DNA from 3 places in the Sphingobacterium thalpophilum genome. Region 2 is predicted to be linked to each of the others. Evidence: riboswitches for the same ligand, from Rfam matches in the RefSeq annotation. Region 2 holds a riboswitch; each other region holds the start of a gene.
What was found. Region 2 has a riboswitch for S-adenosylmethionine ahead of metE (5-methyltetrahydropteroyltriglutamate--homocysteine S-methyltransferase). Riboswitches for the same ligand answer to the same signal wherever they lie in the genome.

Region 1 (3,282 bases), 1.9 Mb from region 2:
TATGTAATTTTTTTACGTAGCAAACTTAGACACTTATTGGAACTTGGATTTCTTCACAAACGCCAATATGTTACGAAAAAAAGACATTTTTTCATCAATTCAAACAAAAAGACCAATATCTGCCAAGAAGTCCTTACAATATCCTTTTTTACAGCACATAAAAAAGGCCTTTCAAATCGTGATTTGAAAGGCCTTTCTCGATGGTATAATAATAGATTATCCGTATAAGGAATCTTCTATTGCATTCCACAGCTGGATTCTTTTTTGTAGCGCAATTTTACTGATCTCTTTCATTTCCGTCCATTTAACCTCATCGTCCTTGGCAAGATCTGTGATCATCTGCATCGCCAACGGTCCATGCTCGTCGCCGTCAAGATCAATATGGCGTTGAAAATAATAAATAAAGCTATCCAGATTGGCTGTAGGAAAGTTTGTTTTAATTTCTTCCAAAATAGAGGTAAACATTCCCGGAATAAGGTCTTCACGTCCGAATGTAAATGCAGCAGCAATTTTATGCACCTCGCCCTCAGCAATCACTTCGAATGTAAAATTCAAAAAGTCTTTGATCCGCTTGTCCAATGTGGTTGTTGCAATGACATCGAATATGTTGCTCGATTTTTTGGCTTGAGCAATAAATTTGTTGACCAGATGAAGGTCGGCACCCATGGCACCCATGGCGTCCAGATACATCTCAAAGTGGCTCAAACGGCGGCCATCAATGTATTCATCCGACTCCTCAGCCAAGACAATTTCGTTGATTAGATAGCGTGTTGATGGATGCTCACTCGCAAACCAAGGTAAAGTCGTACAGGTCAATTTAATCTGTAAAGCTTTTAGTAAAGACATAAAATCCCATACAGCGTACACATGCCCTTCTGTAAAAGAACGTAGATTCTTGATCGTTTTGATCTTACGATACAAAGGGTGTTGCAATAATACCTCGCGTTCGGCAGCAATGTATTCGTTAATTTCCGCAATTCTATTCATGGCGCAAAAGTATTGTCTTATCTCTGTTTTTAAAAGTATTTTCGATGAGATTACAGTAACATGATAAATTTTTCGCCCAGCTATCCGCTTCATAACCAAATCACAGCCAACAACGCGCCTCGCCTTTGACCTCCCTATTCCTGTTGTTAGCGCTCATTTACCCTTAAAAACAAAAATATTTTTTATTATAAAAAATAATCTACTATATTTGTAGAGTATTCAGAATTGCATGATGCAATACCAACCGAGTGGAGGCACCGCGGTGGTAAATTAATACGGGTTTCGACCAAAATAAACGTCACAGAACGATTATTTTCCCAACAAGATCTGGATACAGTTTATGGTTTAATCCTTTAAATTTTTAAATTGTATGGCTACTACAACAAATCTTTACCAACACTTACTGGAAAAATTCAGTTATTACTCAACAGATGAACTGATCCAGCTCAACAATGACACGATTTTAGGACAAGGCTGGGGTTCAGCCAAGGCAACCTTTAGAACAGCTTTGATCAGTACGTTCTCCAAAAGAGGATTGGATCTTTCCAACATCATTTCCAAGGAAGACGGTTTTACCTCGGTGAAGCATGTTCCTGTACGCTTGGAACAGAATGTCCTGATTCCTTTACAATAATCTTTATCGGCAAAAAAAGGTAGGCCTAGCCTACCCTTTTGTCAATGAGTGATGATATTTTAAGGTATGATTGAGTGAATGTGCGGTCTGCCGGGCATCGTCCTGATAGGACGATAAATCTTGGCAGGCTCTGATATCTGCTACATCCACCTTGTTTCTTACTTTGCTGATGACCTGATTTAATTCCGATTTCCAGTTGCCCGGATCGCCAAAATCGTCCACCCAATTTTTGTTGATAAACCTTTTATAGTTCAAAAGCAAAATATACAATTCCTCACCACTGCCGGCGCGATTGATTGACGTGCGCCAGTTCTCTAATTTTTCTTTAAAACTCATAACCAGCAATATACAAAAAAATATTTGGATTCCAAAATAGTTGCATTTGAAACGGATAAGGATAACGAGAAATAAAATGATAAAATGATTAAACCTTCGGTGAATTATCTTGGTCATAAAGGAGGGATTCAATATAAATATCATATTATAAAACAGATACATTATGGCCTTTATCCACTTAAAAAATATGCTTGTTATTTCCTTTGCATTGCTATGTATATTGGAGAAAAGTATTGCTCAACAAGGTCGTCACAATAAAAGATCTACGTCTCAGACGACGTTTCGACATGACAGAGAAAACGATTATGTCAACATAGGCAACCGGATCTTCTACAGGGATAAGATGGTCGAAGGTGTCGATGCACGATCTTTCAAAGACCTTGGCAATGCTTATGCAATAGACAACTGGAATGCCTATTATCGTGGCGTTAAGATTAAAGATGTATCGCCACATTCTTTCCAATCACTTGGTTGGGGATATGCCAAAGATAGTTGGAATGCCTATTATCGTGGCGTTAAGATTAAAGATGTCTCTGCGCCCAGCTTTAAAATACTGGATGAAGGATATGCCAAAGACAGTTGGAATGTCTATTATAGAGGCAATCGACTAAAAGATGTATCCGACCAAAGCTTTGTTCTTCTCGGCGATGGATACAGCAAAGATAGCTGGAAAGTCTATTATTTTGGTCAGGAGATAAAAGATGCAACTGCTTTTACATTTAAATATCTGGGCAAAGGTTATGCGAAGGATAGCTGGAATGAATATTATAGAGGAAAAAAATTAGAATAGAAAATAGACCACGGGATTATTCTATTGAATAATTCCAATTTCCTAATACTTTCGGTATCTCCCAGGATTCGGCTTTGGTCTTGTAATTATTAAAGTGACCTTTTTCCCAAGTGGTAATATGGTAACCTTTACAGAACTTACAATAATAAGCCCTTTTGCAGGCATCTTTACCCATCCTGTGTTTGATACGTTTACCATCCAGTTTGTTTCTCATCCGGGATCTGAACTTAAAGTGAAGCATTGCCCATTGCGCCTCAATTAAAGAAGGAAATCCAACTTTACCAGTAGCTCGGCATTTCCAGGTATTGTCCCTTACTTTTTCCATAATCTATCTATTAAAGTTTACCTAATATATTTTATTGCTCTTTTTCTATTGGCACCTGCAACATGACCCATTCCCTGATATGCTTTGCAATCTTGTCGGACACCTCAAAATAGTACCGTCCCTCAAAAGGTATTTTGAGCACGATACGCAATCGGCCCCGTTTCAGTTGCTGGCAAGCTTGGATCATATCCAAGGGTATGGCTTTATCCC
Region 2 (3,282 bases):
CGCAGATAATATGGGCTATCTGTTACTACCTATGCTGGCACTACTTTTCTTGTTGGTGGGTTGTTTTGCTTATACACTGATTATCATCTTCAGACAAAAGAAAGTTTCGGAAATGAAAACAGATTTCATCAACAACATGACGCATGAGTTTAAAACACCTGTTGCAACAATTATGATTGCCAGCGAGTCACTTAAAGATCCAGACATCAATGCCGACCATAAGCGCGTTCAGAAATTGGCTAATATCATCTACGACGAAAATGTTAGACTCGGAAATCACATCGAACGTGTGCTTGACCTAGCCCGATTGGAAAAGGAAACATTAAAGTTAGACCAGGTGGATGTGCATATTAATGATCTTGTTTCTGCAGTAACGGACAGCATGCAGCTACGCATGCAGAATATTGGTGGGAAATTCAGTATAGATCTCGCAGCGACCAAGGATATTGTCGTCGGTGATGAGTTACATTTTTCGAATGTATTTTACAATTTATTGGATAATGCCATCAAGTACAGCAAAGGAGATTTACATGTCAACATCAATTCAAAAAATGTTGGTGATACCATTGTTATCACCATTGCCGACAACGGTATTGGGATGAGTCGGGATCACCTGCAAAAGATTTTCGACCAGTTCTACCGTATTCCAACTGGAAATGTTCATAATGTCAAAGGATTTGGTCTTGGCTTAAGTTATGTACAGGACATCCTGAGAAGGCTGAACGGAAAAATTACAGTTAAAAGTGAAAAAGATAAGGGCACGACCTTTGAAGTAATTTTGCCTATTAAAAAATAAAACGTTCCTTTTTTGTATATTTCCTCTTTAAAAAATTTCAAAGGTTGAGGAAAGCTGATTTATCAGCATCAAGGGACATTGGTGAAAATTAATATAATCATTATGCAAAAGATATTATTAGCAGAAGATGATCCTAATTTGGGGGATCTTTTAAAAGACTATCTCGAATTAAAGGGAAAATTTGACGTCACATTATGCACGGATGGAGATGAAGCGATTTCTCAATTCAAAAAAAATAACTACGACCTCTGTATTTTCGATGTCATGATGCCAAAAAAGGACGGATTTACAGTGGGGCGTGAAATCAGAAAAACAAACAATACTGTTCCTATTATCTTTGCCACAGCAAAGGGGATGATGGAAGATAAAACCGAAGCCTTTGAATTAGGGGGAGATGATTATATCACAAAACCTTTTCGAGTAGAGGAATTATTGCTCCGCATCAATGCTTTGCTGAAACGCAGTGTTCGAGACAAAGAAGAGGAAGTGGTTGCCGATAAATTTGAAATTGGCGATTATTTCTTTGATTATACAAGTCAGCAAATTTCTTACAAAGGACAGATGCAAAAACTATCCACTAAAGAAGCGGAACTACTGCGCTTGCTTTGTTTAAAGAAAAATGATGTGCTGACCCGGGAAGAAGCTTTATTAAAAATTTGGCATGATGACAACTACTTTACGGGTAGAAGTATGGATGTATTTCTCAGTAAACTTCGTAAATATCTAAAAGAAGATAGTAAAGTTGAAATTGTCAATGTGCACGGAAAAGGTTACAAACTTTTGGTGAGCTAAAAGAATGGGGAATGAGAAACAGTCATTCCCCATTTTTTATGCTACACAGCGTATTGAAACATGACATACACTAAATCACGGATGAAAAGAAAAGAACAAAACAATTTTATCCTTAGTAGAATATAAAAAATTGACGCACTTTTATAAAAAATTTGCATTTCAAAAAGAAATGTTCTAACTTAGCGTCGCTTATAGAGAAAGGCAGAGGGAATAGACCCGATGAAGCCTTAGCAACCTGTCCCTTGACAAGGTGCTAAATTCTACCCTACTTGATATGGGAATGATAAGCCGAAGTCACCGAATTCTAGTGTGTCCTTCTCTCTCTAGCAAGAAATATAGTTGAAAAAGAAATATTAAAAACATTCATTATGTTATTGACTAACAATTTAGGTTACCCTCGTGTGGGCGCGTTCCGCGAATTGAAAAAAGCCAATGAGGCCTATTGGGCTAAAAAATCTTCTGTTGAGGAATTATTGGACACAGCAAAAAAAATTCGTGAAGGCAATTGGAAAACACAAAAAGATGCTGGAATAGATTTGATCCCTTCCAATGATTTCTCTTTTTACGATCAAGTATTGGATTTAACCCTTACTGTTGGTGCAATTCCTGCTCGTTACCATTCTTTATTGAATAAAGTAGACAACAATTACAGCTTAGATCTATATTTTGCCATGGCGCGTGGTTTCCAACAAGAAGGAATCGACGTGACTGCAATGGAAATGACCAAGTGGTTGGATACCAACTACCACTATATGGTGCCAGAATTCACAAAAGATCAAGAATTCAAATTGACGTCCGAAAAATTCTTAAATGAATATAACGAAGCAAAATCATTGGGCATCGATACTAAACCAGTTCTATTAGGTCCTATCACTTACCTTTTGATCGGTAAAGAAAAAGAAGCTGGCTTCGACCGCATCGATTTATTGGATAAACTTGTTCCAGTATATGAGCAAATATTAGCTAAACTAGCTGAGGCCGGTGCGCAATATGTTCAGATTGACGAGCCTTTCTTAGCATTGGATTTAGATGCTAAAGTAAAAGCTTTATATCAACCTACTTTCGAAAAATTAGCTGCAGCAGCAAAAAATATCAAATTAATCGCGACGACTTACTTCGAAGCTTTAAAAGACAACGAAGATATCGCAGTTAACCTACCTATCCATGCTTTACATTTGGATTTGGTACGCGGTGAAAACCAATTGGATACGGTACTAGCTAAAGTTCCTGCTTCATTAACATTATCTTTGGGTATTGTTGAAGGCCGTAACATCTGGAAAAATGATTACGAAAAATCATTGGTTAAAATCAAACAAGCTGTTGATGCATTAGGAAAAGACCGTGTATGGGTAGCTCCTTCTTCATCATTGTTGCACGTTCCTTTCGACTTAGACAATGAACACAATGAGCAATCGCTACCAGCTGAAGTAAAAAACTGGTTAGCATTTGCTAAACAAAAATTAGCTGAGGTAAAAGACTTAGCCGTATTAGCAGAAGGTGAAGTTGATGCTGAAACAGCAAAACGCTTCGAAGCGAACAAAGCTGCCGCTGAAAGCCGTCGTACTTCTCCACTGATCCACAAACCAGAGGTTAAAACACGTACAAGCAATATCACTGATGACGATGCGAAACGTACTTCAGCATTTGCTGACCGTAAAGCAGCGCAACAAGCGAAGTTCAACTTGCCGGCATTC
Region 3 (3,282 bases), 2.7 Mb from region 2:
GACATTGGCGCAGATAATATAATAATCGTTTGAATCAAACAATTCACCTGTTCCAAAAAGACCTGACCACCAATCCAGTACATCTGCATTGGCCGTTAGTGCATGGCAAACCCAGATCACATTACTGCGATCAGCGTTGGGTTTGCCAAATGTTTCATAACTGATTTGTAAATCAGTAAGCTCTCTTCCATTTTCAAATACAAAAGGCTCCGGGTGCAGATAAATATGCTTACTCATTTTACGTTTAAGTTTAAGCCGAAAAAATCTGATTATTTAATTTTATCAAAAGCTTGTTGTAAATCAGCTTTGATGTCATCAATATGTTCTATTCCTACAGAAAGACGTAATAAACCTTTGAATACTCCAGCATTGGCTTGATCTTCATCACTCAATTGTTGGTGAGTAGTCGCTGCTGGATGGATAATCAATGACTTTGTATCACCGACGTTGGCCAGGTGACTGATCAATTCTAAGCTGTCGATAAAGCTATTGGCCTTTTGTGCTGCGTCACCTTTGAGCTGGAAAGAAAGCACTGCACCATAGCCATTTTTAAGGTATTTTTGTGCGTTAGCGAAGCTCGGAGAGCTTTTTAAGCCCGGATAGTTTACTTTTTCTACCTGTGGATGCGCCTCAAGCCATTTAGCTACCTCTAAAGTGTTGTCTACATGGCGTTGCACCCGTAAAGACAGGGTTTCAAGCCCTTGTAATAATAAGAATGAATTGAAAGGAGAGAGTGCTGGCCCGAAATCCCGAAGCCCTTCCACACGTGCCCGAATGGCAAATTGAATATTTCCAAACGGTCCGCCTTCACCGAAAACTTCGGAAAAAACTAAGCCATGATAGCCTTCAGATGGTTCGGAAAATTGAGGGTATTTTCCATTGCCCCAATTGTAGTTTCCGCCGTCGACGATGACACCACCAATGCTTGTACCATGTCCACCGATCCATTTAGTAGCCGATTCAACCACCACATTCGCACCATACTCCAAAGGTTTAAATAAATATCCCCCAGCTCCAAAAGTATTATCGACGATTAACGGTAAGTCATATTTTTTTGCTACTGCAGCAATTTTCTCAAAGTCTGGAATATTGAAACTTGGGTTTCCAATTGTTTCAACATAGATGGCCTTTGTTTTATCATCAATGAGGGCTTCAATTTTATCTGCCTCGGCGTCCGTTGCAAATCGAGCTTCGATGCCCAGACGTTTAAAAGAAACTTTAAACTGGTTGAATGTACCGCCGTATAAGTTGGATCCGGCAACAAAATTGTCACCACTTTCCAAGATATTATTTAATGCAATAAACTGTGCCGCCTGGCCAGATGCAACAGCAACAGCCGCGACTCCACCTTCAAGTGCCGCAATACGTTGTTCGAAAACATCCGTGGTAGGATTCATAATCCGTGTATAAATATTGCCGAACTGCTTTAATGCAAATAAGTTTGCGCCGTGTTCGGCATTTTCAAATACAAAAGATGTTGTTTGATATATAGGAACTGCTCTAGATCCCGTAGTAGGGTCAGCGACTTGGCCAGCGTGAACCTGAAGAGTTTCGAATTTTAAATTTTTGTTTGAAGACATAATATATCAGATTTTAAGGGTTCAAAAAGAAATTGCTAAGTAAAAAGAGAAGCATACACACCTCCTTGAAGGGTCTGTTAAATCTTTATCCAAGAAAAAGGAAATGATTCTTAACAAGCGTGGAAGTGCATATGCGTACGCATTCGCATCAATACAGTTGTATGATGGCTTACACTTTCGCTTATCGTGCGGCTCACTTGTGTTGAACCTGAATTTTTAATGGACTTCAGTAGTTTAATAATCATTGTCTTATGTTATTTATATGCTCCAAAACGATATTGTTTTGGACAGGAATTGGCACCTTTTCAAACAAATTGAAGGTTGCCAGTGGGTCATTGAGCCAGTCTCTCGCCACTTCTTTATAAATCAAGACCTACTGATTAAGGGAGGTGTTGATTAGAAATCTTCTTTCGAAGACGATACAAATATAAACTCTTTTTTTATTAAAGCAAAAGAAAAGCTGTTTTTTAGTTAAAGGAATTTTGAATAACATACCGATCGGATCGCATATTGTCCGATGAAACTTGATAAGTAACTGCCAATCGGGTATTATGATTTCTTTAAGTTGATCCGTTCTGCAATTTGATTTAAATCTGTTAAAAGAGGTTTAAGTGCATCAATTCTACTATGGATATCATACGTCAGGTGGTGATTCGTCTTTTTGTTTAACGATAGCGAAAGACCCACCAAATGGGAGTTGACCTGATAAGAGAGTGCCTGAAAATGGTGGATATGTGACCAATCCATCCATTTGTGTTCGGGTTCTTTTTTCATTTGATTGATAGCGTCTGAAAATAGCGCCATGGCAGTCTGCGCTTTTTTTCTAGCCAGTCGTATATCAAACGAACTTTGTCTCTCGTCCGACAGACGGTTATTGATGATCTGGAAATAATGTTCGTTGTAAAGGGATACTTCTTTTGCCAGCTGAACCATGCCTGTGCTCTGGCGTACGGGGATCAAGAAATAACCTGCTATAGCCAAGAATGCTCCAATGAGTGTGAAAAGTATTCGGCTGCCTAAAATGAGATTGATATTGCCTTCAAACAAATTGAGCGCAATTACAATTCCCAAGGTAATAAAGATGACACTGACCATATAATTAGATCGATTGAATAAAAAGAATCCGAAAAGACCTAATGCAGCTATGGTAAGAAGAGCCGGGAGAAAATGAATAGCAATTAAGCAGAATATGCCAACGATTATACCCGAGAATGTGCCTACAATACGCTCTATATTACGCTTTTTTGTCATTGAAAATGCTGGTCTGGCAACAATAGCGATCGTCAGTAAGATCCAATAGGTATATTTAAAATCCAAAAATAAAATACCGATCAATGCGCCTGTTCCAAAAAGAAGAGCCATCCGAACGGCAAATCGAAAAAGCGGGTTATTCAGATGGAGTTTACTTTTTAGATCAGCAAGATTGCGCAAAGGTCGATTGATAAATTGTTGGTACTCACTGCTGTCAATCTTATCCTGGATTTCCTGATTTTGATAAAAAGCCACCTGAATTCGGTTGAGCACTTCAATAATTGCTTCGATGTTGCTTATGATCGAACATAATATACTTTTTGCTTGACCGGCCTGCTCTTCTTGAATTTCTTTTAAATCCTGTAAGAGGGCATTAATTTTAAAGTTATTGTGATATAATTGATGTGCATACCGAAACCTCTTGTTAGGTTGTGAAAAGCTATCAATTTCT

Region 1: it holds a riboswitch for S-adenosylmethionine, as region 2 does, so the genes downstream of both, AACH28_RS22115 (5-oxoprolinase) here and metE (5-methyltetrahydropteroyltriglutamate--homocysteine S-methyltransferase) in region 2, are expected to answer to the same signal.
Region 3: it holds a riboswitch for S-adenosylmethionine, as region 2 does, so the genes downstream of both, AACH28_RS00280 (O-acetylhomoserine aminocarboxypropyltransferase/cysteine synthase family protein) here and metE (5-methyltetrahydropteroyltriglutamate--homocysteine S-methyltransferase) in region 2, are expected to answer to the same signal.

What each region holds. Positions count from the first base shown of each region.
Region 1 is NZ_CP151087.1:5,005,070-5,008,351, reverse strand. Features, by position in the region: gene AACH28_RS22120 (DUF3050 domain-containing protein) at 217-987, opposite strand; SAM-I-IV-variant riboswitch at 1,198-1,291, shown strand; gene AACH28_RS22115 (5-oxoprolinase) at 1,358-1,621, shown strand; gene AACH28_RS22110 (hypothetical protein) at 1,652-1,957, opposite strand; gene AACH28_RS22105 (DKNYY domain-containing protein) at 2,121-2,747, shown strand; gene AACH28_RS22100 (hypothetical protein) at 2,764-3,072, opposite strand; gene AACH28_RS22095 (hypothetical protein) at 3,104-3,282, opposite strand, start outside.
Region 2 is NZ_CP151087.1:3,071,137-3,074,418, forward strand. Features, by position in the region: gene AACH28_RS13620 (HAMP domain-containing sensor histidine kinase) at 1-796, shown strand, start outside; gene AACH28_RS13625 (response regulator transcription factor) at 899-1,588, shown strand; SAM riboswitch class I at 1,775-1,878, shown strand; gene metE (5-methyltetrahydropteroyltriglutamate--homocysteine S-methyltransferase) at 1,957-3,282, shown strand, end outside.
Region 3 is NZ_CP151087.1:60,436-63,717, forward strand. Features, by position in the region: gene metX (homoserine O-acetyltransferase) at 1-237, opposite strand, end outside; gene AACH28_RS00280 (O-acetylhomoserine aminocarboxypropyltransferase/cysteine synthase family protein) at 270-1,580, opposite strand; SAM riboswitch class I at 1,836-1,948, opposite strand; gene AACH28_RS00285 (FUSC family membrane protein) at 2,130-3,282, opposite strand, start outside.